Regions from separate parts of the Halomonas sp. H10-59 genome, predicted to be linked through region 2. Evidence: predicted binding sites of a transcription regulator. Region 2 holds the regulator's gene; each other region holds the start of a gene.
The links. Region 2 encodes PhoB, which activates phosphate uptake and scavenging genes when phosphate is short. Its sites were predicted from a motif close to TGTCATANNNNTGTCANA; they were not measured.
Positions count from the first base shown of each region.

Region 1: NFG57_RS09560 (glycosyltransferase family 1 protein) is a predicted target of PhoB. The motif match lies at 3,878-3,895, and genes of this name have one in related genera.
Region 3: NFG57_RS18320 (UTRA domain-containing protein) is a predicted target of PhoB. The motif match lies at 2,635-2,652, and genes of this name have one in related genera.

Region 1 is NZ_CP098828.1:2,192,247-2,200,151, reverse strand. Features, by position in the region: gene NFG57_RS09585 (CoA transferase subunit B) at 1-65, opposite strand, end outside; gene NFG57_RS09580 (CoA transferase subunit A) at 123-824, opposite strand; gene NFG57_RS09575 (LysR substrate-binding domain-containing protein) at 1,007-1,909, shown strand; gene NFG57_RS09570 (acyltransferase) at 2,040-2,915, shown strand; gene NFG57_RS09565 (LysM peptidoglycan-binding domain-containing protein) at 2,858-3,793, shown strand; gene NFG57_RS09560 (glycosyltransferase family 1 protein) at 3,957-5,117, shown strand; gene NFG57_RS09555 (phosphatase PAP2 family protein) at 5,262-5,834, shown strand; gene NFG57_RS09550 (alpha-ketoglutarate-dependent dioxygenase AlkB) at 5,983-6,615, shown strand; gene gcvT (glycine cleavage system aminomethyltransferase GcvT) at 6,768-7,877, opposite strand.
Region 2 is NZ_CP098828.1:4,710,405-4,718,309, forward strand. Features, by position in the region: gene NFG57_RS20515 (FAD-dependent oxidoreductase) at 311-1,471, opposite strand; gene NFG57_RS20520 (chorismate lyase) at 1,632-2,270, shown strand; gene ubiA (4-hydroxybenzoate octaprenyltransferase) at 2,534-3,427, shown strand; gene phoB (phosphate regulon transcriptional regulator PhoB) at 3,542-4,231, shown strand; gene phoR (phosphate regulon sensor histidine kinase PhoR) at 4,292-5,620, shown strand; gene NFG57_RS20540 (YnfA family protein) at 5,795-6,130, opposite strand; gene cysZ (sulfate transporter CysZ) at 6,222-6,950, opposite strand; gene phoU (phosphate signaling complex protein PhoU) at 7,090-7,824, opposite strand; gene pstB (phosphate ABC transporter ATP-binding protein PstB) at 7,857-7,905, opposite strand, start outside.
Region 3 is NZ_CP098828.1:4,223,882-4,231,786, forward strand. Features, by position in the region: gene NFG57_RS18310 (D-cysteine desulfhydrase) at 1-613, opposite strand, end outside; gene NFG57_RS18315 (LysR substrate-binding domain-containing protein) at 833-1,735, shown strand; gene NFG57_RS18320 (UTRA domain-containing protein) at 1,773-2,519, opposite strand; gene NFG57_RS18325 (ABC transporter substrate-binding protein) at 2,837-3,913, shown strand; gene NFG57_RS18330 (alkaline phosphatase family protein) at 4,046-4,915, shown strand; gene NFG57_RS18335 (ABC transporter permease subunit) at 4,912-5,745, shown strand; gene NFG57_RS18340 (ABC transporter permease) at 5,732-6,580, shown strand; gene NFG57_RS18345 (ABC transporter ATP-binding protein) at 6,577-7,725, shown strand; gene NFG57_RS18350 (HAD family hydrolase) at 7,722-7,905, shown strand, end outside.

The DNA.
Region 1 (7,905 bases), 2.3 Mb from region 2:
ACGTAGAAGCCGTCTTCGAGTTCGCGCGCGACACGCTGCGCCATCTGTTCACGAGTGAGTGCCATCTTGATGCCTCTTTGCTGTTCTTTGGAGAAGTCGTTGCGTCAGGGCGATGCGCCTGATCAGCCCTGGTGTACGGTGCGCTTCTCGATACGCTTCTCGAAGGTGCCCTGGATCAGGCGGTCGACGTAGATACCGGGCGTGTGGATCTCGGCCGGATCCAGCTCGCCCGGCTCGACGATCTCTTCGACCTCGACCACCGTGATCTTGCCGGCGGTGGCGACCATGGGATTGAAGTTCTGGGCGGTCTTGCGATAGACCACATTGCCGTAGCGATCGGCCTTCCAGCCCTTGACGATGGCGAAGTCACCGACGATGGCCTCTTCGAGGATATAGTGGCGACCGTTGAATTCGCGCACTTCCTTGCCCTCACCGATGGGGGTGCCATAGCCGGTTGCCGTGTAGAAGGCGGGAATACCGGCACCACCGGCGCGCATCTTTTCGGCCAGCGTCCCCTGCGGGGTCAGCTGCACATCGATCTCGCCGTCGAGCATCTGACGCTCGAACAGGGCGTTCTCGCCCACGTAGGAGGCCAGGATCTTGCTGATCTGACGGTCCTCCAGCAGCACCCCGAGGCCAAAGCCATCGACGCCACAGTTGTTGGAGACCACCGTGAGGTCCTTGACCCCGCGACGCTTGATCTCGGCGATCAGGTTCTCCGGAATGCCGCAGAGACCGAAGCCTCCGGCCAGCACCGTCATACCGCTCTCGATGCCGTCCATCGCCTCTTCATAGGAATACACGCGCTTGTCGAATCCGGCCATGTGGGGCGCCTCGTCTGTCGATGAAAGTGAAAGGAGAGGTGGCGAACCGGCACCGTTCCGGTGCCCCGCCCTGCCTCAAGGTAGCACTGAAGGCAGTGTTGCTCGCCCCCATATATTTGTTAAGTTTGTTTTCTTTATTGATTATTTATATCTTTAAATAAATTTGACCTTGGTAGCATGTCGTGACCGTCAAGCAACTGCGTGCCTTTCTGGCGGTGGCCAGAACCCTGAGCTTCACCCAGGCCTGTGAACAGCTCCACCTCTCCCAGCCGGCGCTGAGCCTGGCGATCAAGGGTCTCGAGGACAGCCTAGGCGGTAGACTGCTGATCCGCACGACCCGAAGCGTCCGCCTGACCCCCGAAGGTGAGTCCCTGGTGCCGCTGGCCAAACGCTTGCTGGTGGAATGGGACAACACCGAGGACGCCCTGCGCCAACGCTTCACCCTGCAACTTGGACGGCTCTCCCTGGCCGCCATGCCGGCCTTTGCCGGCAATCTGCTGGCCCCGGCGCTGGGGGTGTTTCACCGCCAGCACCCGCGTATCAACGTCACCGTACATGACGTGGTCAACGAGCAGGTGATCGACATGGTGCGCCAGCGCCAGGTGGAGATGGGCATCGCCTTCGAGCCGGAGGCCACCGGCAGCCTGCACTTCACTCCGCTGTTTCACGACCGCTTCGTGGCCGTGCTGCCCCCACGCTCGCCTCTGGTACAGCATTCAAGCCTCGACTGGGAAAGCCTGATGAGCTGGGATTTTGTGGCGCTGCAGCGGCCTTCCATGGTACGCCGCCTGCTGGAGCAGCAGCTCGGTGCCCGACACGGGGCCCTCAAGGTAGCCTTCGAGACCCATCAGCTCGCCAGCGTCGGACGCATGGTGGCCAATGGCCTGGGCGTCAGCGCCGTGCCCTCGCTATGCCTGCGTCAGATGCAGGAGGCCGGCGCGGTCTGCCGCCCGCTCAAGGATCCCGTCATCGAGCGCGCCGTGGGGGTGGTCACCTGGAATCCCCATGAGCTGTCGGTGGCCGCCCGCGCCATGCTCCAGGTACTGGTCAACAATATCGAGACACCGACCCTCTCCGAAGCATGACGCCGACATGGCCGTGGACCCTCGCACTGGGCAGCCGGCACCGGATCCATTAGGATTGGCGGGCCTGCCTCGCCCACTGTCACGGCCAGGCGACACCCGCTCTATCTGCTGTTGCGAGGTTATCCAAGGAATGTCGACCCTCAAGGGCCTGATCAGCGTTCTGCTGCTGGTTGGCAACACGCTATTCTGGACCATCCCGTTGGTGATCCTGACCCTGCTCAAGGTGGTCACCCCCGGGCGACGCTGGCAGCGGCGCGTGCTGGCCGGGCTCAACGCCATCGCCCTCAACTGGATCGGTTTCAACCTGTGGTGGATGCGTCACTGGATCAAGCCCGACCTTCACATGTCGGTGCCCGAGGGACTGAGCCCGGACGCCTGGTACCTGGTGCTGTCCAACCATCGGAGCTGGACCGACATCTTCCTGCTGATGATGGCGTTTCATCGCAAGATCCCGATGCCGCGCTTCTTTCTCAAGCAGCAGCTCATCTGGATCCCGGTAGTAGGCATGGCCTGGTGGGCACTGGAGTTTCCCTTCATGCGCCGCTACAGCAAGGAGCGCCTGGCCGCCAACCCACGCCTGGCCGAACGCGATCGCAAGGCCACCGAGCGCATGTGCAAGCGTGCCCGCGACGTCCCCATTGCCATCATCAACTTTGTCGAAGGGACCCGTTTCACCCCGGCGAAGCGCGAGGCCAGGCAAAGCCCCTTTCGCCATCTGTTGCGCCCCAAGGCCGGCGGCATCGCCCAGGTACTGAACCTGCTCGGCGATCGTCTCGACGCCATCATCGACCTCACCATCGACTACCAGTCGAGCCAACCCAGCTTCTGGCGCTTCCTGTGCGGCCAGGAGAAGGCCATTCGCCTTGATGCACGCCGCCTCGACGTGGCGCCGTGGATGCTGGAGGGGCGCTATCACGACGACCCGCACTACAAGGAACGCTTCCACTCATGGCTCAACGCCCTGTGGCAGAACAAGGACGCCTCACTCGACTCGCACCGCTGGTGATCGCCCTGCTGCTGGCCGGCTGCGCCGGTCAGGGGGCATCCCCGACGTCATCACAACGCAGCGCCAGCGTCGCCGGCAGCAGCATTGCCGGCGACTGGATCAGCGTGCAGCGCGGCGACACCCTCGGCTCCATCGCCCGCCGCGCCGGCGTACCGCTATTGCGACTGCAGCGCTTCAATCCGGGTGTCGACGCCCGCCACCTGGCCGTGGGTCAGCGCCTGCTGGTGCCCTCTCATCAGGAGCGGGCGCCGTCCGGTGGCCCCTATCGCTATCAGATCCGCCCCGGCGACACCTATAGCGCCGTTGCCAGGCGCTTCGGCACCACCGCTCAGCGCATCCAGAGTGCCAACCCTGGCGTCCGCGCCACCGACCTCAAGGTCGGCCAGGTGATCCAGGTGCCGCTGGCCAGCCGATCGGTCGCCAGCCGCTCATCATCCAGCAGCTCAGCCACGGCCAGCCCCTCTCGCTCCGCTTCGTTGCCGGATCCCGGTCCGGTCGCCTCTAACGCTCGTGGCTGGCCCTGGCCGCTGGACGACTACCGGGTGGTGCGCCGTTACGGCAAGGACAGCCGCGGCAGCCTGCAGCCGATGCTGCTGGCCACCGACGAGGGCGCCCGGGCCAAGGCCGTTGCCGATGGCCAGGTACGCTTCGCCGACGGCATGCGCCAACTGGGCCAGGTGGTGATCGTGCACCACGCCGACAACCTGCAGAGTGTCTACGCGCTGTGTGACGACCTGCTGGTAAAGCAAGGGGACCAGGTGAGCCGCGGCGCCCCGCTATGCGTGGTCGGCAAGCATGCCTCGACCGGCCGCCACGATCTGCTGTTCGACATGCGCCACGGTGGCAAGCCCATCGACCCGGACACCATCCTTCGCTGAGCGCTGCGGGCCGAGCCGACGCAAGCGTAATGCGCTTGTCCGTCGCCCGGCCCCGTGGCCACCGTAACAGCCTGTTCATATCGCTGACCTAGAGATGTCATGCTGGCGTATCACCCTGTCTCGGGAGCGGGCCATACGGGGCCCGACCGGTACGAGGAATTCCATGCGCATCTGTCTGGTCAGCGAAACCTGGTCTCCTGATATCAATGGGGTCGCCCATACGCTGGGGCGCATCAGCCAGGAACTGCGTGCTCTTGGCGTGACGCTGCAGCTGGTCCGGCCGGCCCCCGTCGACGGCTCCACCGAACCCGCCACCGGGATGGCCCACGAACTTCGCGTACGCGGCATGTCGATGCCGCGCTACAAGGAAGTGCGTATCGGCTGGGCCTCCGCCAGTCGTTTGCGCAGGCTATGGCGCGACAATCGTCCCGACGCCATCTATGTAGCGACCGAAGGCCCCTTGGGCTGGTCAGCCCTGCGCGCGGCAGAAAAGCTGGACATTCCCGTGGTCAGCGGCTGGCACACCAACTTCGATCACTACTGCCAGGACTATGGTCTGCCGTGGCTGGCGCCACTGGTACGCAATCGCCTGCGTCATTTTCACAATCGCTGTGCGGCGACCCTGGTACCGACCCATCAGCAAGCCCGGGAGCTTGCGCAAAGAGGCTTCGAGCGCGTCAGCGTCATGGCACGCGGCATCGAAGGCGATCGTTTCACCCCCGCCAAGCGTAGTCAGCAACTGCGCGACAGCTGGGGTGTCGGCCAGCACCAGCCGGTGGCGCTCTACGTGGGCCGACTGGCGCCAGAGAAGAACCTGGAGCTGTTGCGCGACACCTTTCTCGACATGCTCGAGGCGCGCCCCGACATGCGCCTGGTGGTGGTGGGCGACGGCCCCGGGCGGGCATCGCTGGAAAAGGCCCTGCCGGACGCCATCTTTACCGGCTTCATCGATTCCGCCGAGATGCAAATCCACTACGCCAGCGCTGACATCTTCGTCTTTCCTTCGCTGTCGGAGACCTGGGGCAACGTCATTCTCGAAGCCATGGCCAGCGGCCTGGCGGTGGTAGCCTTCCGCCACGCGGCCGGCGCCGAGTTGATCACCACCGACAAGGATGGTGTCAGCGTCGCCGCCGGTGACAACGCCGAATTCCGCCAGCAGGCGACAGCCCTATGCCAGCAGCAGGCACGCTACGCCCGCCTGGGCCGCGCCGCCCGGGAACGCGCCCTGGCCTACCGCTGGCCATCCATCGCCCAGACCTTCCTCGACGCCCATCACCAAGCCCTGACGTCGGGAACCGGCCTGTCGGACCCCGCCAAGGCCTAGATCGCTCGTTGAACACCCCGCCGCCGGCCCGAGCGGCGGCGTGGAGGCCACAGGAAGCGGGCCCTAGCACGACACATGACGACACATGACGACACATGACGACAAAAGACGCTAGAAGACGACTTACCGCCAGGGAGATGTGACATGCCCACTAAAATCCCGCAGATGTTCGACCGCCTGGATATGCTCGAGTGGCAACTGTGCCAGCGCACCGCCGGCCTCAGCATTCACCGCCCCTGGCTATCCACCTTGAAGATCTCCAGCAAGCTGGGCGACTGGCCGATCTGGGTGGCGCTGATCGTGGCGTTGCCGGCGATCCACGGCCGCGATATCGGTCTGCGCCTGATGCTCGAATACACCCTCACCGCCGTGGTGGCTATCGCGGTGTACAAGCTGCTGAAGACCCGTCTGTGTCGAGAGCGGCCCTTCATCACCTTTGGCGGCAGCATCCAGTGCAACGAACCGGCCAGGGACCGCTACAGCTTCCCCAGCGGCCACACCATGCACGCGGTGATGTTCTGTACCCTGGTCGCGGTACACAGCCCCGCCCTGCTGCCCTGGCTGCTGCCGCTGGCGGGCTTGATCGCTATCTCGCGGGTGGGCCTGGGGCTGCACTACTACAGTGACGTCCTTGCCGGCGCGGCGCTCGGCTATGGCATGGCCCTGGCCAGCCTCGGGCTTTCCTCGACCACTCTGCTGATCGCGGCGTCCCACTGACGCCGCCTCGGGGGGGCATCACTGCCGCTCGCCCGCATCTCGCCCGCACCTCCAGAACAAGCGCCACCGCTCCTGATCGGTGGCGCCAGCCAGCCTTCACTGGCATCCTGCTTGAATGCCTCCACATGACCCCAAAGCGCTGTTCAAATTGCTACACGAAGCACCACTCGAAGCGCCACCCCAAACCCTGGTCGAGACCCCGCCGCTTTACTACCTGCCCGGGCTCATAAGCGAGTCCGACGCCAGCGACCTGCAGGATAGGCTGCGCCAGGAACTCGACTGGCAGCAGCCCGAACTGACCCTTTACGGGCGCAGTCATCCCATTCCCCGCCAGCAGGTATGGATGGGCGATCACGCCTATCGCTACTCCGGCAGGGACTTCGCGCCCTGCCCCTGGCATCCGTCGGTGGCGGCCTTGCGTGATCGTCTCAATGACCTCCTCGAACGGTTTTCGGCCGTCGACAAGAGCACACCGACCAGCGCCTTCAATAGCGTACTGATCAACCGCTATCGCAACGGCGAGGACCGCATGGGCTGGCACTGCGATAACGAAGCGGAACTTGGCGACTGCCCTACCATCGCCTCCATCAGCCTGGGGGCGACCCGTCCCATGCGCTTTCGCTGGAAGGACCGCTCGTCCGAGGCCTTCAACGTCTGGCTCGAAAGCGGCAGCCTGTTGTGGATGGGGCCCGGCTGCCAGGAACAGCTCGAACACGCCCTGCTGCCGCGCAAGATCCCGGGTGAGCGAATCAACCTGACCTTTCGTCGACTTATCGCCTGACCTGCAATGCCGGCGCCAGACCCGAGCCGTCTCTTTCTCCAGGACATAAAAACGGCGCCCTGTGGGCGCCGTTGATCGTTCATCCGATGGCAACTTTACGCCACCGAAGATAACGGTATAACACGTTATCTATCGAGATGTCAGCCGCATTATCAGCCCCGATAGTAACCCGGTGTGATGACCGGCATGCGAGTCACCGTCATCGGCAGACGCTTGCCACGCACCTCGGCGTACACGGTGGTGCCGATCTCGGCGTGATCGAGGCTGACGTAGCCCATGGCCACCGGCTTGCCGACGCTGGGGCCAAAGCCACCGGAGGTCACCTGCCCAAGCAGACGATCGTCCTCGCTGTAGAGCTCGGCACCTTCGCGCACCGGAGCACGCCCCTCGCCCAGCAGGCCGACGCGCTTGCGCTGGTGGTCCTTGACTTCGACCTGGTGCAGCACCAGATCAGCCCCCGGGAAGCCACCGGCGCGCTCGCCGCCACGACGACGTGGCTTGCCAATGGCCCAGATCAGCCCCGCCTCCACCGGCGTGGTGGTGGTATCGATATCGTGGCCGTAGAGACAGAGCCCAGCCTCCAGGCGCAGGGAATCACGCGCCCCCAGGCCGATGGCCTCGACCTCTTCCTCGGCCAGCAGCTTGCGCGCCAGGGCGTCGGTCTGTTCCGCCGGCACCGAGATCTCGAAGCCATCCTCGCCGGTATAGCCGCTGCGGCTGATCCACACCGGGATACCGTCGATGTCGAAGCGACCATGCTGCATGAACACCATCTCGCAGGCTGCCGGACACAGGCGCGCCATGACATCGGCGGTCTTCGGCCCCTGCAGCGCCAGCAGGCCGCGATCGACCACCTCGACTTCGTGGTCGGGCAGCCCGCGACGCAAATGGGCGATGTCCTGATCCCGACAGGCCGCGTTGACCACCAGGTAAAGGTGGTCACCGGCGTTGACCGTCATCAGGTCATCGAGGATACCGCCGTCTTCGCTGGTAAACAGGCCATAGCGCTGCATGCCTTCGGGCAGGCCGACCAGATCCGCCGGCACCAGGGTCTCCAGCGCGGCCAGCGCGTTCTCGCCACGAATCAGGATCTGCGCCATGTGCGAGACGTCGAACAGGCCGCAGGCCGCGCGGGTATGCTCGTGCTCTTTCTTGACCCCCAGCGGATACTGAACGGGCATGTCATAGCCCGCGAACGGGACCATCTTGGCCCCCAGCTCTCGATGCAGGGCATTCAGCGGTGTCGTCTTGAGTTCACTCATGGCGTTTCGTCTCGTGGTTCGTGAAAGA
Region 2 (7,905 bases):
GCCGTGACACCGGCATCATTGTTATGGAAACACTGTCCGAGTGTCCACACGGGCAGTCCCCGGCCCTGCGCCGTGACAACAGGATCGTTGACCACGACGATGAACATCACGGTGCGCTCAGCGCTTCCTGACTGTCTTTCGACTAGCGAGAGCCACCGCCGACGGGACCTTGCCTCTTCCATCGGTACGAAACCGGCGATACGACACCGGCCAGCCACACGTCGTGGCGGTCGTCCCCGATAGAATTGCCCTGCCTCGGTGGCACCTTCAACGACGGCTGCATCGCGTACAACCCGCGCCGTTGACGAACCTAGCCTAGCAACGGCGGTGCCGCCCGCGCCAGTTCGACTTTCCGACGAACGCATTTTCCCGTCAACGCAAAGCCCTGCAGACGCCCTTCGTCATCCTCGGCCAGGGCGCTGATATCCTCGCCGTCGGCCTCGATTCGCCAATGCACCTTGTCGGTCATCGGCGGCAGCGCCACCACCGGCAGCAGCGGCGTCTTGACCAGCACCGGCCAGGGCCCGTAACGCACCTGGGTGGGACGACCGCACAGGGTCGCGGCCAGCGCCTTGGCCGAAGCCTGCAGCGGCTGCACGTACATGGCATTGACGCCATCCACCGAGGCCACATCACCCAGCGCATGAACACGAGGATCGGAGCTTTTAAGGTAGCGATCGACGACGATAGCATCACCATTTGTCGCGATACCGGCCTCTCGCGCCAGCCGAGAGCGCGGCTTCAGGCCGGTGGCCACCAGCACCATATCCGCCTCCAGCTCATGGCCGTCGTCGAGGTGCACACCGATGTCACCACCGGCACCTTCGAGCCTGCTCACCAGACGGCCATGGATGACGTCGATGCCGGCCTCGATGAAGGCCTGGCTCAGGGTCTGACCCAGTCGCCGGGGCAGCAACCTGGGCAGCAACGAGGGTTCAGGGCCGACCAGGCAGACGCGATGACCACCGGCGTGCAGATCGTTGGCAAATTCACAGCCGACCAGTCCGAGGCCGACGATGGCCACCCGAGCCGGGCGCCCCAGCGCCTCGAGGCCTGCCGAAAAACGCCGATAGTCGTCGAGATCATTGATCGAGAACACCCGTCCGGCCAGAGCATCGGGAATCTCGAAGGGCGCCACGGGGCTGGCACCGGTGGCAATCACCAGATCCGACCAGGGCAGGCGTTCCTGGCCCAGGCTCAGGGTGCGCGACGCCAGATCGATGGCATCGACCCTGGTGTGGGGACGTACCACCGCGCCCAGTTGATCGGCCAGTTCCAGCGCCGAGCGCGCGGCCAGCCGGTCCGCCGCCAGGCCCTTGGCGAAGCCGGTGGACAGCAGCGGTTTGGAATAGTCATCGCCTGAGTCGGCGCTGATCAGGGTGATCGGTCGGTGGGCGTCCAGCGCCCGCACCTGGCGTGCCAGGCCTATGCCCGCCATGCCGGTACCGATGATGGTCAAGGGTCCTTGCATCGCTTCCTTCGACTCTGCCGACGACCGCCGGGCGGTCGCTGTTGAAGCTGGGCCGGCCCGCACGGGGCCACACCAGCGGGTGAGTGCTGGGCCACATGGTACACTATGCGCCGACCGACCGGAGCACCGCCTCCGGTGACGACAGCCCTGCCGAGGCCGCATGACACAGCTTCCTTCCACATTCCGCTCCCTGGGGGAGCGCTCGGGGTCCGGACCGGGTAATCCCGCGCCAGCCACAGCCTCTTCGCCGAATGCCGACGCGGCCGATATCGTCGACCCCGGCTGGGTGTCGCTGGCCTCCGGTGGCATCGCGGTGCCCGCTGACTGGCACGCCTGGCTGGCCTCGCGGGACTCCCTGACAGAACGCCTGATCGAGGCGGCAGGCGCCGGGCACTTTCGCGTACGCCTGCTGGCGGAGGCCAAGGGACTGCCGTGGCCTGACGAGGCCCACGTGCTGGGTCTGGCCAGCGACGAGCAGGCCTGGCTGCGCGAGGTCGCCCTGTGCGTGGACGAGGAGCCCTGGGTGGTGGCGCGCAGCGTGGCGCCGATCGTCGAGCGTCACGACGCTCCCTTCGAAGGCCTCGGCGAGACCTCTCTCGGCAGCTGGCTGTTTCGCCAGCCCGACCTCGAGCGCAGCGCCATTCAGATCGGCCGTAACACCAGGCCGATCCACGGCTATACCGGGCTGTGGCAACGCCGCTCGGTATTTCGTCACAGCGGCTGGGTGCTGCTGGTGCAGGAGAGCTTTATGCCGGCCATGGGCCGGGCGTTGTCGCTGCCGGCCTCTGCCACCGGCTGACTCCCTGTCGTCGCCCGCTTCGGACACCGAGGCGCCAACCATGGCGTGGGCTGACGGTAGCCCGCCGAAGCCCTGTACGGATGATGATGGCCTGCTGGTCTTGTCGTGCCGGTCGAGCCTGGCTGGGCTCGCCTTGCTGGTCATGGCCGTCGGCTCGCGCTAGGCTGCGCCAAGGCTTCTCGGCGATGTTTCTCCGAGAAGCGACTTTTGCCCGGCTTACGCCTCATTTTCGCCTGACCTGCGCCAGAGCATGAGAGAGACCGATGGATCGTTCGCTGCTGCGTCCCCCTGGATACCTGAACCGAATTCCCGACTTTCTGGCGCTGATGCGTCTGGACCGCCCCATCGGTACCTGGCTGTTGATGTGGCCGACCCTGTGGGCGCTTTGGGTGGCCTCCGAGGGTATTCCGGCCCGTGACACCCTGCTGATCTTCGTCGCCGGCGTCTACCTGATGCGGGCGGCGGGCTGCGTGGTCAACGACTACGCCGATCGCCACTTCGATGGCCACGTCAAACGCACCAAGAACCGACCGCTGGCCACCGGCCGCATCAGTGAGCGGGAGGCCAAGGTGCTGTTCGTGTGCCTGCTGGGATCGGCCTTCGCGCTGGTCTGGCTGACCAACGGCTTTACCGTGTGGCTGTCGTTGATCGGAGCGGTGCTGGCCGCCAGCTATCCCTTCATGAAGCGCTACACCCACTTCCCCCAGGTGGTGCTGGGCGCGGCCTTCTCCTGGGCCATACCGATGGCCTTCGGCGCGGTGCTCGGCGAAGTCCCGATGGTCGCCTGGCTGCTGTTTACCGCCAACGTGCTGTGGACGGTGGCCTACGACACCGAATACGCCATGGTCGACCGCGACGACGACCTCAAGATCGGCATCAAGTCCACCGCGGTACTGTTCGGCCGCTGGGACACCCGCATCATTGCGCTGTTGCAGCTGGCTACCCTGGGGCTGCTGGCCTGGGCCGGCAGCCTGCTGGCGCTGGGCGGCTTCTACTGGCTCGGCTGGCTGGCCATGGGCGCGACCTTTGTCCACCAGCAGCGGCTGATCAAGAGCCGTGACCGCGACCGTTGCTTCCAGGCCTTTCTCAACAACCACTGGTCGGGCCTATTGCTGTTCGCCGGACTCGGACTGAGCCTCTATCCCTCCCTCGGGTGAGGGAAATGCCCGTCTCGGTCGCTCGACAATGGATACAATGTCATCTAATTGTCACATTGACGTGGTGTCATTTGTCACCGTCGAGTGTAAGACCCTGACCAAGAGGCTCCCGGGATGACCGCCAAGACCGTACTGATCGTCGATGACGAAGCCCCGATCCGCGAAATGATCGCGGTGGCGCTGGAAATGGCCGACTACCGGGTGCTCGAGGCGGACAATGCTCAGGCCGCCCACGCCATCATCGTCGATGACCAGCCCGACCTGCTGCTGCTGGACTGGATGATGCCGGGCACCAGCGGCATCGAACTGGCCCGCCGGCTCAAGCGCGAGGAAACCACCGCAGAGCTGCCGATCATCCTGCTCACCGCCAAGGGTGAGGAGGACAACAAGATCCAGGGCCTCGAAGCCGGCGCCGACGACTACATCACCAAGCCATTCTCGCCGCGAGAACTGGTGGCCCGACTCAAGGCCGTGCTGCGACGCGCCACTCCGCGGGGCGTCGAAGACCCGGTGGAGGTGGAAGGCCTCAAGCTCGACCCGGTCAGCCATCGCGTCAGCGTCGACGGCAAGTCACTGGACATGGGCCCCACCGAATATCGCCTGCTGCAGTTCTTCATGACCCACCAGGAGCGCGCCTACACCCGTGGCCAGTTGCTCGATCAGGTCTGGGGTGGCAACGTCTACGTGGAAGAACGTACCGTCGACGTGCATATCCGCCGCCTGCGCAAGGCCCTGGGGGAACCCCATCAGCAACTGATCCAGACCGTACGCGGTACCGGTTATCGCTTTTCGGCCAAGGTCTGAGCGAGCCATCGACGCAACGCAGCACCAGGAGGGATGAGGTGAACGGAGCCGAGAACTGACGTGGGTCGTCTGTGGAGACGAGAAGTCTGGCGCCTGGCCGTGCTGGTGGGTCTCGGCGCCTTGCTGGGCTGGCCCTTCTCGCTGTCCAGCGTAGGCATCGGCCTGGGCCTGGCGCTTGGGCTCAGCTATCACCTGCGCAACCTGCACGCGATGCACGACTGGCTGACCCACCGCCCCCAGCAGGAACCTCCCACCGCCAGTGGCCTGTGGGGCGAGCTGTTCGATCGCCTCTATCGCTACCAGAAAGGCCAGCGGATCACCCAGCGCCGCCTGCGCTCGACCCTGCAGCGTATCCAGGAATCGTCCGAGGCAATGCGCGACAGCGTGGTGATGCTCGATCGCCACGGCGACCTGGAGTGGTGGAACAGCTCCGCCGAGCGCATGCTCGGCCTGAAGCCGGCGCTGGACCGCGGCCAGCACATCACCAACCTGCTGCGCGACCCGCGCTTCGTCGGCTACTTCAATGCCCGTGACTACCGCGAACCTCTGAGCCTGCCCTCCCCCATCGACGAGAACATGATCCTGCAGTTCCAGATCACCCTGTACGGTGACGATGAACGCCTGGTCATGGCCCGCGATATCACCCGTCTGCATCGCCTGGAACAGATGCGCCGCGACTTCGTCGCCAACGTCTCCCACGAGCTGCGCACGCCGTTGACCGTGCTGACCGGCTACCTGGAGACCTACAGCGACATGGCCGGCATGCTGCCGGAACGCCTGGGCAAGGGGGTCGCCCAGATGCAGAGCCAGACGCGCCGCATGCAGAATCTGGTCAACGACCTGCTGCTGCTGTCACGACTCGAGAACGACCAGGGCGGCAGCGACCACGTTCGCCTCGACCCCACCACCCTGCTGCAGGCGGTCAAGCGCGACGCCGAGGCATTGTCAGGCGGCCGCCAGCAGATCGAGGTCGTCGTCGAAGAATCGCGCAGTCTCACCGGCAGCGAGAAGGAGATGCACAGCGCGGTCTCCAACCTGGCCTTCAATGCGGTGCGCTACGCCGGTGACGGCGCCCATATCACGCTACGCTGGCGTGCCTACGGCGAAGGCGCCTGCCTCGAGGTGGAAGACGACGGCGAAGGCATCGATCCGAGGCACCTGCCACGCCTTACCGAACGCTTCTACCGGGTCGACAAGGGCCGCAGCACCGCCACCGGTGGTACCGGCCTGGGGCTTGCCATCGTCAAGCATGTGCTGCTGCGCCACGAGGCACGCCTGGATATCGACTCCCGACTCGGCGGGGGCGCAACCTTCCGCTGCATCTTTCCCTCGAGCCGGCTGGCAGCGGCCGACCCGGTGGCGCTCGGCCGCGCCGGCGCTGTGCACTAGGGCTTGTCTGAAAAGTGCCTGCGCTCGGTAATACGGCGTTAAAAATCGGATCAACATGCTCATTTACACCCCGTAAACTGCGCTTTCTCACCGATTTTTGCCTTGTCTAACCTTCGCTCGTCGACTTTTCGGACAGCGCCTAGGCCCCGCCAGGACGAACAGGGCGTGCTCCCATCAGCTCCTGGGCCCCAGCAGGATGACCGCGGCACCCACCAGACACAGCACTCCCCCGATCAGGTCCCAGCGATCCGGCAGGCGCTGCTCGACCCACCACAGCCAGCCCAGCGACGCCACGATGTAGACGCCCCCGTAAGCGGCAAAGGCACGCCCGGCGTAGTCGGCATCGATCTGACTGAGCAGCCAGGCGAAGGCCACCAGACTCGCCACCGCGGGCAGCAGCCACCATGCCGAGGCGTCATCTCGCCACCAGCGCCACACCGCAAAGCAGCCGGCGATCTCGGCCAGCGCCGCCGCGATATAGAGCAAAAGACTTGGCAACAGCGCCGTCATGGCCACTCCCTGCTATCCCCTTTTGACGCCGCACCATTATCGGCAGCACCGACAGTGCTGCTCAACGCCATACGTCCACAGGAAGTGCCTCTCAACGCCGAACCACCGGCAACTGCCGATAGTGCTGATCCCACATCAGCACCGCGCCGGCCACGGCCCCGGGGATCAGAAACAGGTTGGCCAGCGGGATCCAGGTGATCAAGGTCACCAGGCCACCGAAGCTGAGACTCGGCCACCAGCGCGCCGACAGGCGCTTGCGCATATCGGCGAAGCTGACCTTGTTGTTATCCATCGGGTAGTCGAGGTAGGTGATCGCCATGACCCAGGCGCTGAAGGCTGCCCACAACAGCGGCGCGATCAGGTTGACCACCGGAATCCAGCTCAGGATAAACAGCCCGATCATGCGCGGCAGGATATAGGCCAGCTTCAACAGCTCCCTGCCCAGGGCGTCGAGACCGGTCTTGAGCCAGCCACGATCATCGATGGGCTCGCGGCCGGTCAGCTCGACCTCGGCCCGGGCTGCCAGGAAGCCGTAGAAGGGGGCGGCGATCAAGTGGGTAACCAGGGTAAAGCTGAAGAACACGATCAGCACGAGGCTGACCACAAACAACGGCCAGATCAGCCAGTCGAGCCATTCCAGCCAGCTCGGCACCATGGCCATCCAGCTATCGAGCCAGCCACCGAACTCACCGAGCACGTAGCTGAGCATGCCGGCGTAGACCAGCAGGTTGACCAGAATGGGAAGAAACACATAACGACGCAGGCCCTGGCTATAGACCAGGCGGGTTCCGCGGCGGACCGCCTCGAGGGCATTCAGCATGACATCGATCCTTGGCAGTGGCTGAAGATGACAGTGCCCCAACGACATCGGGCCATCGTCTCGACGATGGCCCGATGCTCAGAGTGCAGGCAACGACCCTGACGGGGCCGGCCTATTGACGCCGCTCAGGGCGTCGAGGTCAAGACGTGCTGCTGTCGTCGAGCAGTTCCTGGTTGAGGTCGTCAGGGGCGATGTGACGGATATCAAGGCCCTTGACCAGATAGATGACGTACTCGGCCAGGTTGTTGGCGTGATCGCCGACACGCTCCAGCGCGCGCAGGATCCACATGATGCCCAGTACCGGAGAGATCGAACGCGCATCCTCCATCATGAAGGTCATCAGCGAGCGCATGGCGCTCTGGTACTCGCTGTCGACCCGCTCGTCTTCCTGCACCACCTGCATCGCCAGTTCGGTGTCGAAACGCGCGAAGGAGGTCAGGGCGTCACGCATCATGTGACGCACGTGCTCGCTGATATTGCGCACCTCGACGAAGCCGCGGGTGCCGTTGTTGCCGTCGACCAGTTCGATGGCGTTGCGCGCGATCTTGCTGGCCTCATCACCGATACGCTCGAGATCCGACGCCGCACGAATCACCGCCAGTACCAGTCGCAGGTCAGAGGCCGCCGGCTGACGGCGTGCCAGCACGCGGGTGCACTCGTCGTCGATCTTGACCTGCATGTCATTGACCGCGCGGTCGTTGTCGACCACACGAGAGGCCAGTGCAGAGTCGGCGTCGAGCAACGAACTGACGGCATCCTGCACCTGCTTTTCCACCAGGCCACCCATGGCCATCAGGTGGGTCTTGAGTTCCTCGAGCTCATGATTGAACTGCCTCGAGATGTGCTGGCTGTGGGTATCGCTGGTGATATCCATGAAGGTCTCCTGAAGAAGCATGGGACGGGACGCTAGCCCACCATGCGTCCAGTGATGTAGTTTTCGGTGCGCCTCAGGCGC
Region 3 (7,905 bases), 490 kb from region 2:
GGCCGGTGACCAGGCCCGCCTGGGTACCGGCGCTGCCGGTGGCGTGGACCAGATGATCGATGCGCAGCCCCATGTCGTTGGCCTGGGCCAGCAGTTCCAGGGCGGCATTGACGTAGCCCAGGGCACCGATCTCGTTGGAGCCACCGCCAGGGATGATGTAGGGCTTCTTGCCTTCACTCTTCAGACGATCGGCCAGGCCTTCCATCTCGGCGGCCATGTCGGCACCGCCCGGGCGCTTCTCGACGCTGGCGCCGTGGAGCTGATCGAGGAAGACGTTGCCGTTGTAGTTGTAGTTGGGGTCCTCGCTGCCGGTGCGGTCTTCCAGCAGGATGTGGCACTCGAGCCCCAGCTTGCAGGCGGCGGCCACGGTCTGGCGGGCGTGGTTGGACTGGGTGGCGCCCTGGGTGATGATGGTGTCGGCGCCCTGCTCCAGGGCGTCGGCCATCAGGAATTCCAGCTTGCGGGTCTTGTTGCCCCCGGTGGACAGGCCGGTGCAGTCGTCGCGTTTGATCCACAGGCGCGGACCGCCGAGCAGCTTGCTCAGGTTGTCCATGGGCTCCAGCGGAGTGGGCATATGGCCGAGACGGACACGGGGAAAACGGGACAGGTGCATACGGGCCTCCAGGCGAGTCATTGTTGGCATTGGCGTGCTCTCTTGACGACCTACGTCGAAAGACACAGCAGGCCTGAAGGCCTGCCCTCGAGCGATCGCTTCCAAGTTAAGCCTCGCCTGGAACATGAGACCAATGCCAAGTTGCTCGCCAGCTGTTAAATTTTTGCATAGCCACTGCTTAGCCCCGGCCGCTCCCCACCAAGGCAGACCAAAACACCAATGAAGATCGAATGGATAGAGGATTTTCTCGAGCTTATCGAAGCGGGCACCTTTTCCCAGGCGGCCGAACGGCGCCACGTCACCCAGCCGGCATTCTCGCGCCGTATCCGCCAGCTGGAAGAGTGGCTGGGGGTGGCGCTGATCGATCGCAGCGCCTCGCGCCTGGAGTTGACCGCCCACGCGCGGGCGTACGAGCCCCAATTGCGAGAGTGGCTGGCACGCCTTTACGCCATGCGCAGTCGTCTCAGAAGCGATGCCCGCCAGGGGCCCAGGGCCATTCTGACCACCCAGCACACCCTGACCGTCAGCTACCTGCCGCGTCTATTGCGCCACCTGCGTCATCACGCGCCTGAGGTGGGACTGCAGATCACCTCATCCGACCGCAGCCAGTGCATCCACGACTTCGAGCAAGGCAAGGCCGACCTGTTGCTGTGTTCAGAGCTGGAAGGGGCTCCCCTGTTCAGTGGCAGCGATAGCGTCGAGCGGCTGTCACTGGGCGTCGAACGGCTGTTGCCGGTGTGTGCGTCGGATCATCACGGTGGTCTCATGCACGAACTCGAGGAAGGTCAACGACTGCCCTTGATCGGCTACGATCCGGACAGCTTTCTTGGCCAGGCCCTGGCGACGCCTTACCTGCTCGATGCCCAACGCCACTACGAGATCGAGCTGGTCTGCGAGACCGCCTTCACCATCGGCATTCGCCAACTCGCCCTGGCCGGTCTCGGCATCGGCTGGCTGCCCCACGGATTGATCGAGGAAGACCTCGAGAGCGGCAAGCTGATTTCCTTGCAGGAAATCCTCGGCGGCCCCTCTCTGGAAGTGGCCTGCTATCGCCATCGCGACGAAGCGGCAGTGGCAGCCCCCCTGTGGCACCTGCTGGAAGAACGCCCTCCCGCGGTCTAGCACTCCCCCGCAGTTCGAAGCCCCTCGATCTCGCACCTCAAACTCCCTGAGGGGCGGCGGAAAGCGTCAGCTCGATGGCGTCGTGGCGCCAGTACTCATCATCACAGTCGATGGCACGGCCGTTCTGGTCGTGGTTGATGCGGGTGATGCGCTGGGCGGGGCTGCCGCGTACCGCGTTGAGCGCGCTGGCGGCGTCGCTGGAAAGTACACAGGTGCCGAGCTCGTAGCTGACCCGCCCGACCCGGATGCCGTACTCGCGGCGGTAGAGCTCGGTCAGCGATTCCCGCGCCAGATCGAACTCCAGAATGGCGGGAAAGCAGCGCGGCAACAGATGGTGTTCCACGTAGAGCACCCGGCGTTCGTCCACCAGCCGGGCACGACAGATGCGGTAGACGCGCTCGCCTTCGGCGAGTCCCAGCCGGCGGGCGACCGTGACGGGCGCGATCACTTCCTCGGCACTGAGCAACAGGGTGCGGGCGCTGCGCTGCTGGGATCGCACCATCTCGTGAAACGGCAGGCAGGCCAACAGGTCATAGCGTAGCCGTGGCGGCGACACGAACCAGCCGCGCCGATTCTCGCGATACACGCAGCCCTCCGCCTCCAGCTCATTGAGTGCCTCGCGCAGGGTGATGCGGGTGGTCTGGAGGCGCGCCATCATGTCTCGCTCGCTGGGCAGACGGCGATCGCCCCGTGTCGAGGCCAGACTCAGCAAGGGCGCAAGACGCTCGCGTAGGCGATGGGAGGGTGAGGCGTCGTGCGAGGTGTCGTCAGGGACAGTAGGCAAGGCGGACTCTCGAAGCTCTGACCAGGATCGCCGCCGGGCAGTATCCGGCGGCGTCCAGCTTTCTGGTATAGACCAAAGAAGGTTCAACGTAATTTCAGCAGTCTAGTGGCAAGCCGGTGACAACGCGATGACAGTGCTCGAACGAGTCGGGTTTTTCGTCCTTTACCTAGCTCATATGGACTGAGACGAGACTGCCACGCAACTGACACGAGGCTGTCACGCTAGCTCCTTAGGGTGATCGTCAACGGAAACTGATCTAGACCAGAAAGGCGCATCGGTTTCCGTCGACTTCACGCCCCTGACCCGGAGACCCTCCCGTGATCGTCACTTCTCTGCGTTACCCGACCCTGACCGCCCTGGCCTGCGCTGGCCTGCTGTCCACCGCCGCCCAGGCAAGCACCGCCGAGCTTGAGTCACTGATCGAGGCCGCCAAGCAGGAAGGCCGCGTCGACAGCGTCGGCATGCCCGACACCTGGGCCAACTGGAAGGACACCTGGGCCGACCTGGAAAGCGTCTACGGCCTGGCGCACACCGATACCGACATGAGCTCTGCCGAGGAAGTCGCCAAGTTCAAGGCCGAGGGCGAGAACGCCACCGCCGATATCGGCGATGTCGGCTTCGCCTTCGGACCGATCGCGGTGCAGCAGGGGGTGACCCAGCCCTACAAGCCCACCACCTGGGACGAGATCCCCGACTGGGCCAAGGACGAAGATGGCCATTGGATGCTCGGCTACACCGGCACCATTGCGCTGATGATCAACAAGAACCTGGTGGAAGAGGACCAGCGCCCGAGTTCCTTCGCCGACCTGCGCGAGGGTGACTACTCGGTATCAGTGGGCGCCGTGGGCCAGGCTTCCCAGGCCAACAATGCGGTACTCGCCGCCGCCTACGCCGCCGGTGGCGACGAGGGCAATCTGGCCCCGGGCCTCGAGCTGTTCGCCGAACTGGCCGAGCAGGGCCGACTGTCGCTGGCCGACGTGTCCATCGCCAATCTGGAGAAGGGCGAAGTGGAAGTGGCCCTGCTGTGGGACTTCAACGCCTTGAACTACCGCGACCAGATCGACCGTGACGCCTTCGAGGTGGTAATCCCCTCGGACGCTTCGGTGACCTCCGGCTACGCCACCATCATCAACACCCACGCCCAGCACCCCAACGCCGCCAAGCTGGCCCGTGAGTACATCCTGTCCGACGAAGGCCAGTTCAATCTGGCCGAGGGCTACGCTCGCCCGATCCGCGCCGAGCACCTGACCCTGCCCGACGATATCGCCGCCAAGCTGCTGCCCAACGAGCAGTACGCCAGCGCCCGCCCGATCCAGGACTTTGCCGCCTGGGAACAGAGCGCCAAGGTGCTGCCGCGCCAGTGGCAGTCCGAGGTGCTGATCCACCAGCAGTGATCAAGCGCTGAGGACAGCCCCGCTACAACGATCGACCGCTGAAGACAGTGCCCACGAGGCCTGTCTTCAGCGCATTCCACGCCATTTCGCGACAGCGCCGCGCCCTGTATTGCCGCGCGGCCGGGAGTCATCATGACCAGACCCGTCATACTGGTGGTGCTGGACGGCCTCAATCACGCCGTCGGCCATCACGCCATGGGCCACTTGAGCGCCCTGGTGGAGGCCGGACGCGGCTACATCACCCACCTCGACTGCGAGCTGCCGGCCATGTCTCGGCCGCTCTACGAGTGCCTGCTGACCGGCGATCGCCCAGTGGACTCCGGGGTAGTGCACAACGACATCGTGCGCCGTTCCCATGGCACCAGCCTGTTCGACCTGGCCCGCGGCCAGGGCCTTGCCACCGCAGCGGCGGCCTATCACTGGGTCAGTGAGCTCTACGTCAAGGCACCCTTCGAGCGCACCCGCGACCGCTTCCTCGACGATCCGGCGGCGGCCATCCAGGCCGGCATCTTCTACTGGCAGGACCACTATCCGGATGATCACCTGTTCAGCGACGCCGAGGCCCTGAGGCAACGCCACGCGCCCGACTTCCTGCTGGTACACAGCATGAACATCGACGACACCGGCCATCGTCACGGCGGCGACTCGCCCCAGTACAGAAACGCCGCCCGCCACGCCGACATCGCCCTGGCCGACTACCTGCCACGCTGGCTGGCCGACGGCTGCCAGGTGATGATCACCGCCGACCATGGCATGAACGCCGATCGCTCCCACTCGGGCCTGCTGGAAGAAGAACGCCGGGTGCCGCTGTGGCTGTTCGGCGACGCCTTTGCCGACCCCGCCGGACGGGTCATCCGCCAGACCCACCTGTGCGGCACCCTGGCAAGCGTCCTTGGGCTCTCCCACGACAAGCCCTGGCATCCCGAGCTGCTGGCTGCGTCCAATATCACCGGCGCCGCGCCCACCGCGCACGCCACCTGCAACGAGGAGGCCGGATCGTGAAGGCGCCATTACCGGCCTGGCTGTGGCTTGTGCCTTTCGCCGTGATATTCACCGCCTTCCAACTGGCGCCGATGGCCTGGGTCGCGATCAGTGCCTTCAACGTCAACGGCGACTGGGGCCTTGGCCACTTTCAGGAGATCGCCCAGTCGGCGTTCTTCCGCCAGGCGATCTGGAAGAGCCTGACCATCTCGCTGGTATCCAGCGCCATCGGCCTGGTCATCGCCACCCTGACCTGCCACGCCCTGGTGCGTTCCGGCGGACGCCTGAGGCGAGCGATGATCGCCTTCACCAACATGACCTCCAACTTTGCCGGCGTGCCGCTGGCCTTTGCCTTCATCATCCTGCTGGGGGCCAACGGCGTGCTGACCCTGGCGCTTCAACGACTCGGCATCATCGAGGACGTGCGTCTTTACTCCACCGGCGGGCTGATCGTCATCTACACCTGGTTCCAGATTCCGCTGGGCATCCTGCTGCTGTTCCCGGCCTTCGCCGGCCTCAAGGCCGAATGGCGTGATGCCGCCAGCCTGCTCGGCGCCGGGCGCATCGCCTACTGGCAGCGCATCGGCCTGCCGGTGCTGTGGCCGGCCCTGGCCGGCACCTTCACGGTACTGTTCGCCAACGCCATGGGCGCCTACGCCACCGTCTACGCGCTGGTCAACACCAGCTACAACCTGATGACCATTCGTATCGCCAACCTGGTGGCCGGCGACCTGTTCCTCGAGCCCAATCTGGCAAGCGCCCTGGCGCTGATCCTGGTGCTGCTGCTGGTGCTGGTCACCCTGGTCCAGCAGTGGCTGTTGAGACGGAGTGCACAGCATGGCTCACGCTGAGACCCTGCCGGCTCACAAGAGCCCGACCGCAGCGCCGCTGTCGGCGACCTTCAACCCCTACGCCTGGATCGTCGGCAGCGTCTTCGCGGTGCTGGCCCTACCGCTGGTGGCGACCCTGGGTTACGCCCTGGCCACCCGCTGGGGCGCAACCCTGGTCCCCGATGGCCTGACCCTGGCCTGGTTCGTGGAGCTGTGGACCACCCCGCGCTTTGTGGCCGCCTTCGCCCGGTCGCTGGCCGTCGCCGTGGGTGCCCTGGCGCTGTCGCTGGTGCTGGTGATGCCGGTGGCCCTGCTGGCCCACACCCGCTATCCGTGGCTGGACCGCTGGATGAACACCCTGATCCTGATGCCCTTCGCGGTGCCCCCGGTGGTGTCCTCGGTGGGGCTACTCAAGCTCTACGCCGGCGGCCCGCTGCCGCTGGTGGGCACCCCCTGGATCCTGATTCCCACCTACTTCACCATCGTGCTGCCGTTCATGTACCGCGCCATTGCCAACAGCCTGCGTGCGGTGGACGTGCAAAGCCTGATGGACGCCGCCCAGCTGCTGGGTGCCGGGCCGCTGAAGGCCTTCTTTCTGGTCATCCTGCCCAACCTGCGTGGCGGGGTGCAGATCGCCATCTTCCTGTCGTTTTCGTTCCTGGTCGGCGAATTCGTCTTCGCCAACATGCTGGTGGGCACCCGCTTCGAGACGCTGCAGGTCTATCTCAACAATATGCGCGGCGCCAGCGGTCACTTCACCAGCGCCCTGGTGATCACCCTGTTCGCCTTTACCCTGATCCTGACCTGGCTGGGCAATCGCCAGGCCGAGCACACCATCACGGAGGCCACACGATGATGGCTGCCACCACACTTGCCACCCAGCGCGCCGCCCCGTCCACTGTCGCATCCACTATCCCGTCCTCGGTCCAGACCACGACCCCGTCAGCGCCAGGCCGCCAGGAAAGCGGCAACGCGGTCTCGCTGAGGGGGCTGGCCAAGCGCTTCGGCGAGACCTCGGTGTTCGCCGACATCGACGCCGATATCGCGCATGGCGAGTTCATCACCCTGCTGGGGCCGTCCGGCTGCGGCAAGTCGACCCTGCTGCGGGCCATCGCTGGGCTGACCTCGCTGGGCGCCGGCAGCATCCATATCGGCGGTGACGACATCACCCGCCTGCCGCCCCAGCGGCGCGGGGTCGGTATGGTGTTTCAGCACTATGCGCTGTTTCCCAACCTCAAGGTCGCCGACAACGTCGCCTTCGGCCTGCGCATGCAGAAGGTCCCCGGTGACGAGCGCGCGCGCCGGGTGGACGAGGTGCTTCGCCTGGTCGAGATGCAGGACCAGGCGCACAAGTTTCCCCACCAGCTGTCGGGCGGGCAATGCCAGCGGGTGGCACTGGCACGCTCGTTGGTGGTGGAACCCAAGGTACTGCTGATGGACGAACCGCTGTCGGCGCTGGACGCCCGCATTCGTCGACATCTGCGCGACCAGATCCGCGAGATTCAGAAGACCCTCGGCCTGACCACCCTGTTCGTGACCCATGATCAGGAAGAGGCCATGTTGATGTCCGACCGGGTATTCCTGATGCACCAAGGGCGGATCCTGCAAAAGGACACCGCCGAGGTGCTCTACACCCGGCCCCGGGACGAAAACGCCGCCGGCTTCATGGGCCACTACTGCCTGCTCGACGCCGTCGAGGCCGCGCCACTGCTGGGCTTTCGCAGCCAGGCCGGGCGTGTCGCGCTGCGCCCCGAGGCGCTCTATCTCAGCGTGCAGGGCCGCCCTTTGGGTGGCGAGCGGCCGGCGCGGGTGGGACCGGGCGTCAGCGGTCGTGTGCGTCGACATCGCCTGCTCGGTAACATCGTGCGCTACGACATCGACTGCGATGGCACCAGCCTCGCCGTCGATACCCTCAATCGCTCCGCCCGCAGCCTGCTGCCCGCCGGCTGCGAGGTGACGATCCACGTCGATCTCGACGAGGTTCAGGAGCTGGATGCATGAACGACCTGACGAGCCCTGTCACCATGACCACTGACGCCTGCCACGGCGATGCCGCCAAGGCCCCCGACGCGCCCATGACCCTGGCCCTGTTCGACCTCGATGACACCCTGCTCGACGGCGACATCACCGGACTATGGAGTCAGTGGCTGATCGATCTCGGCTGGATCGAGGACGGCGACG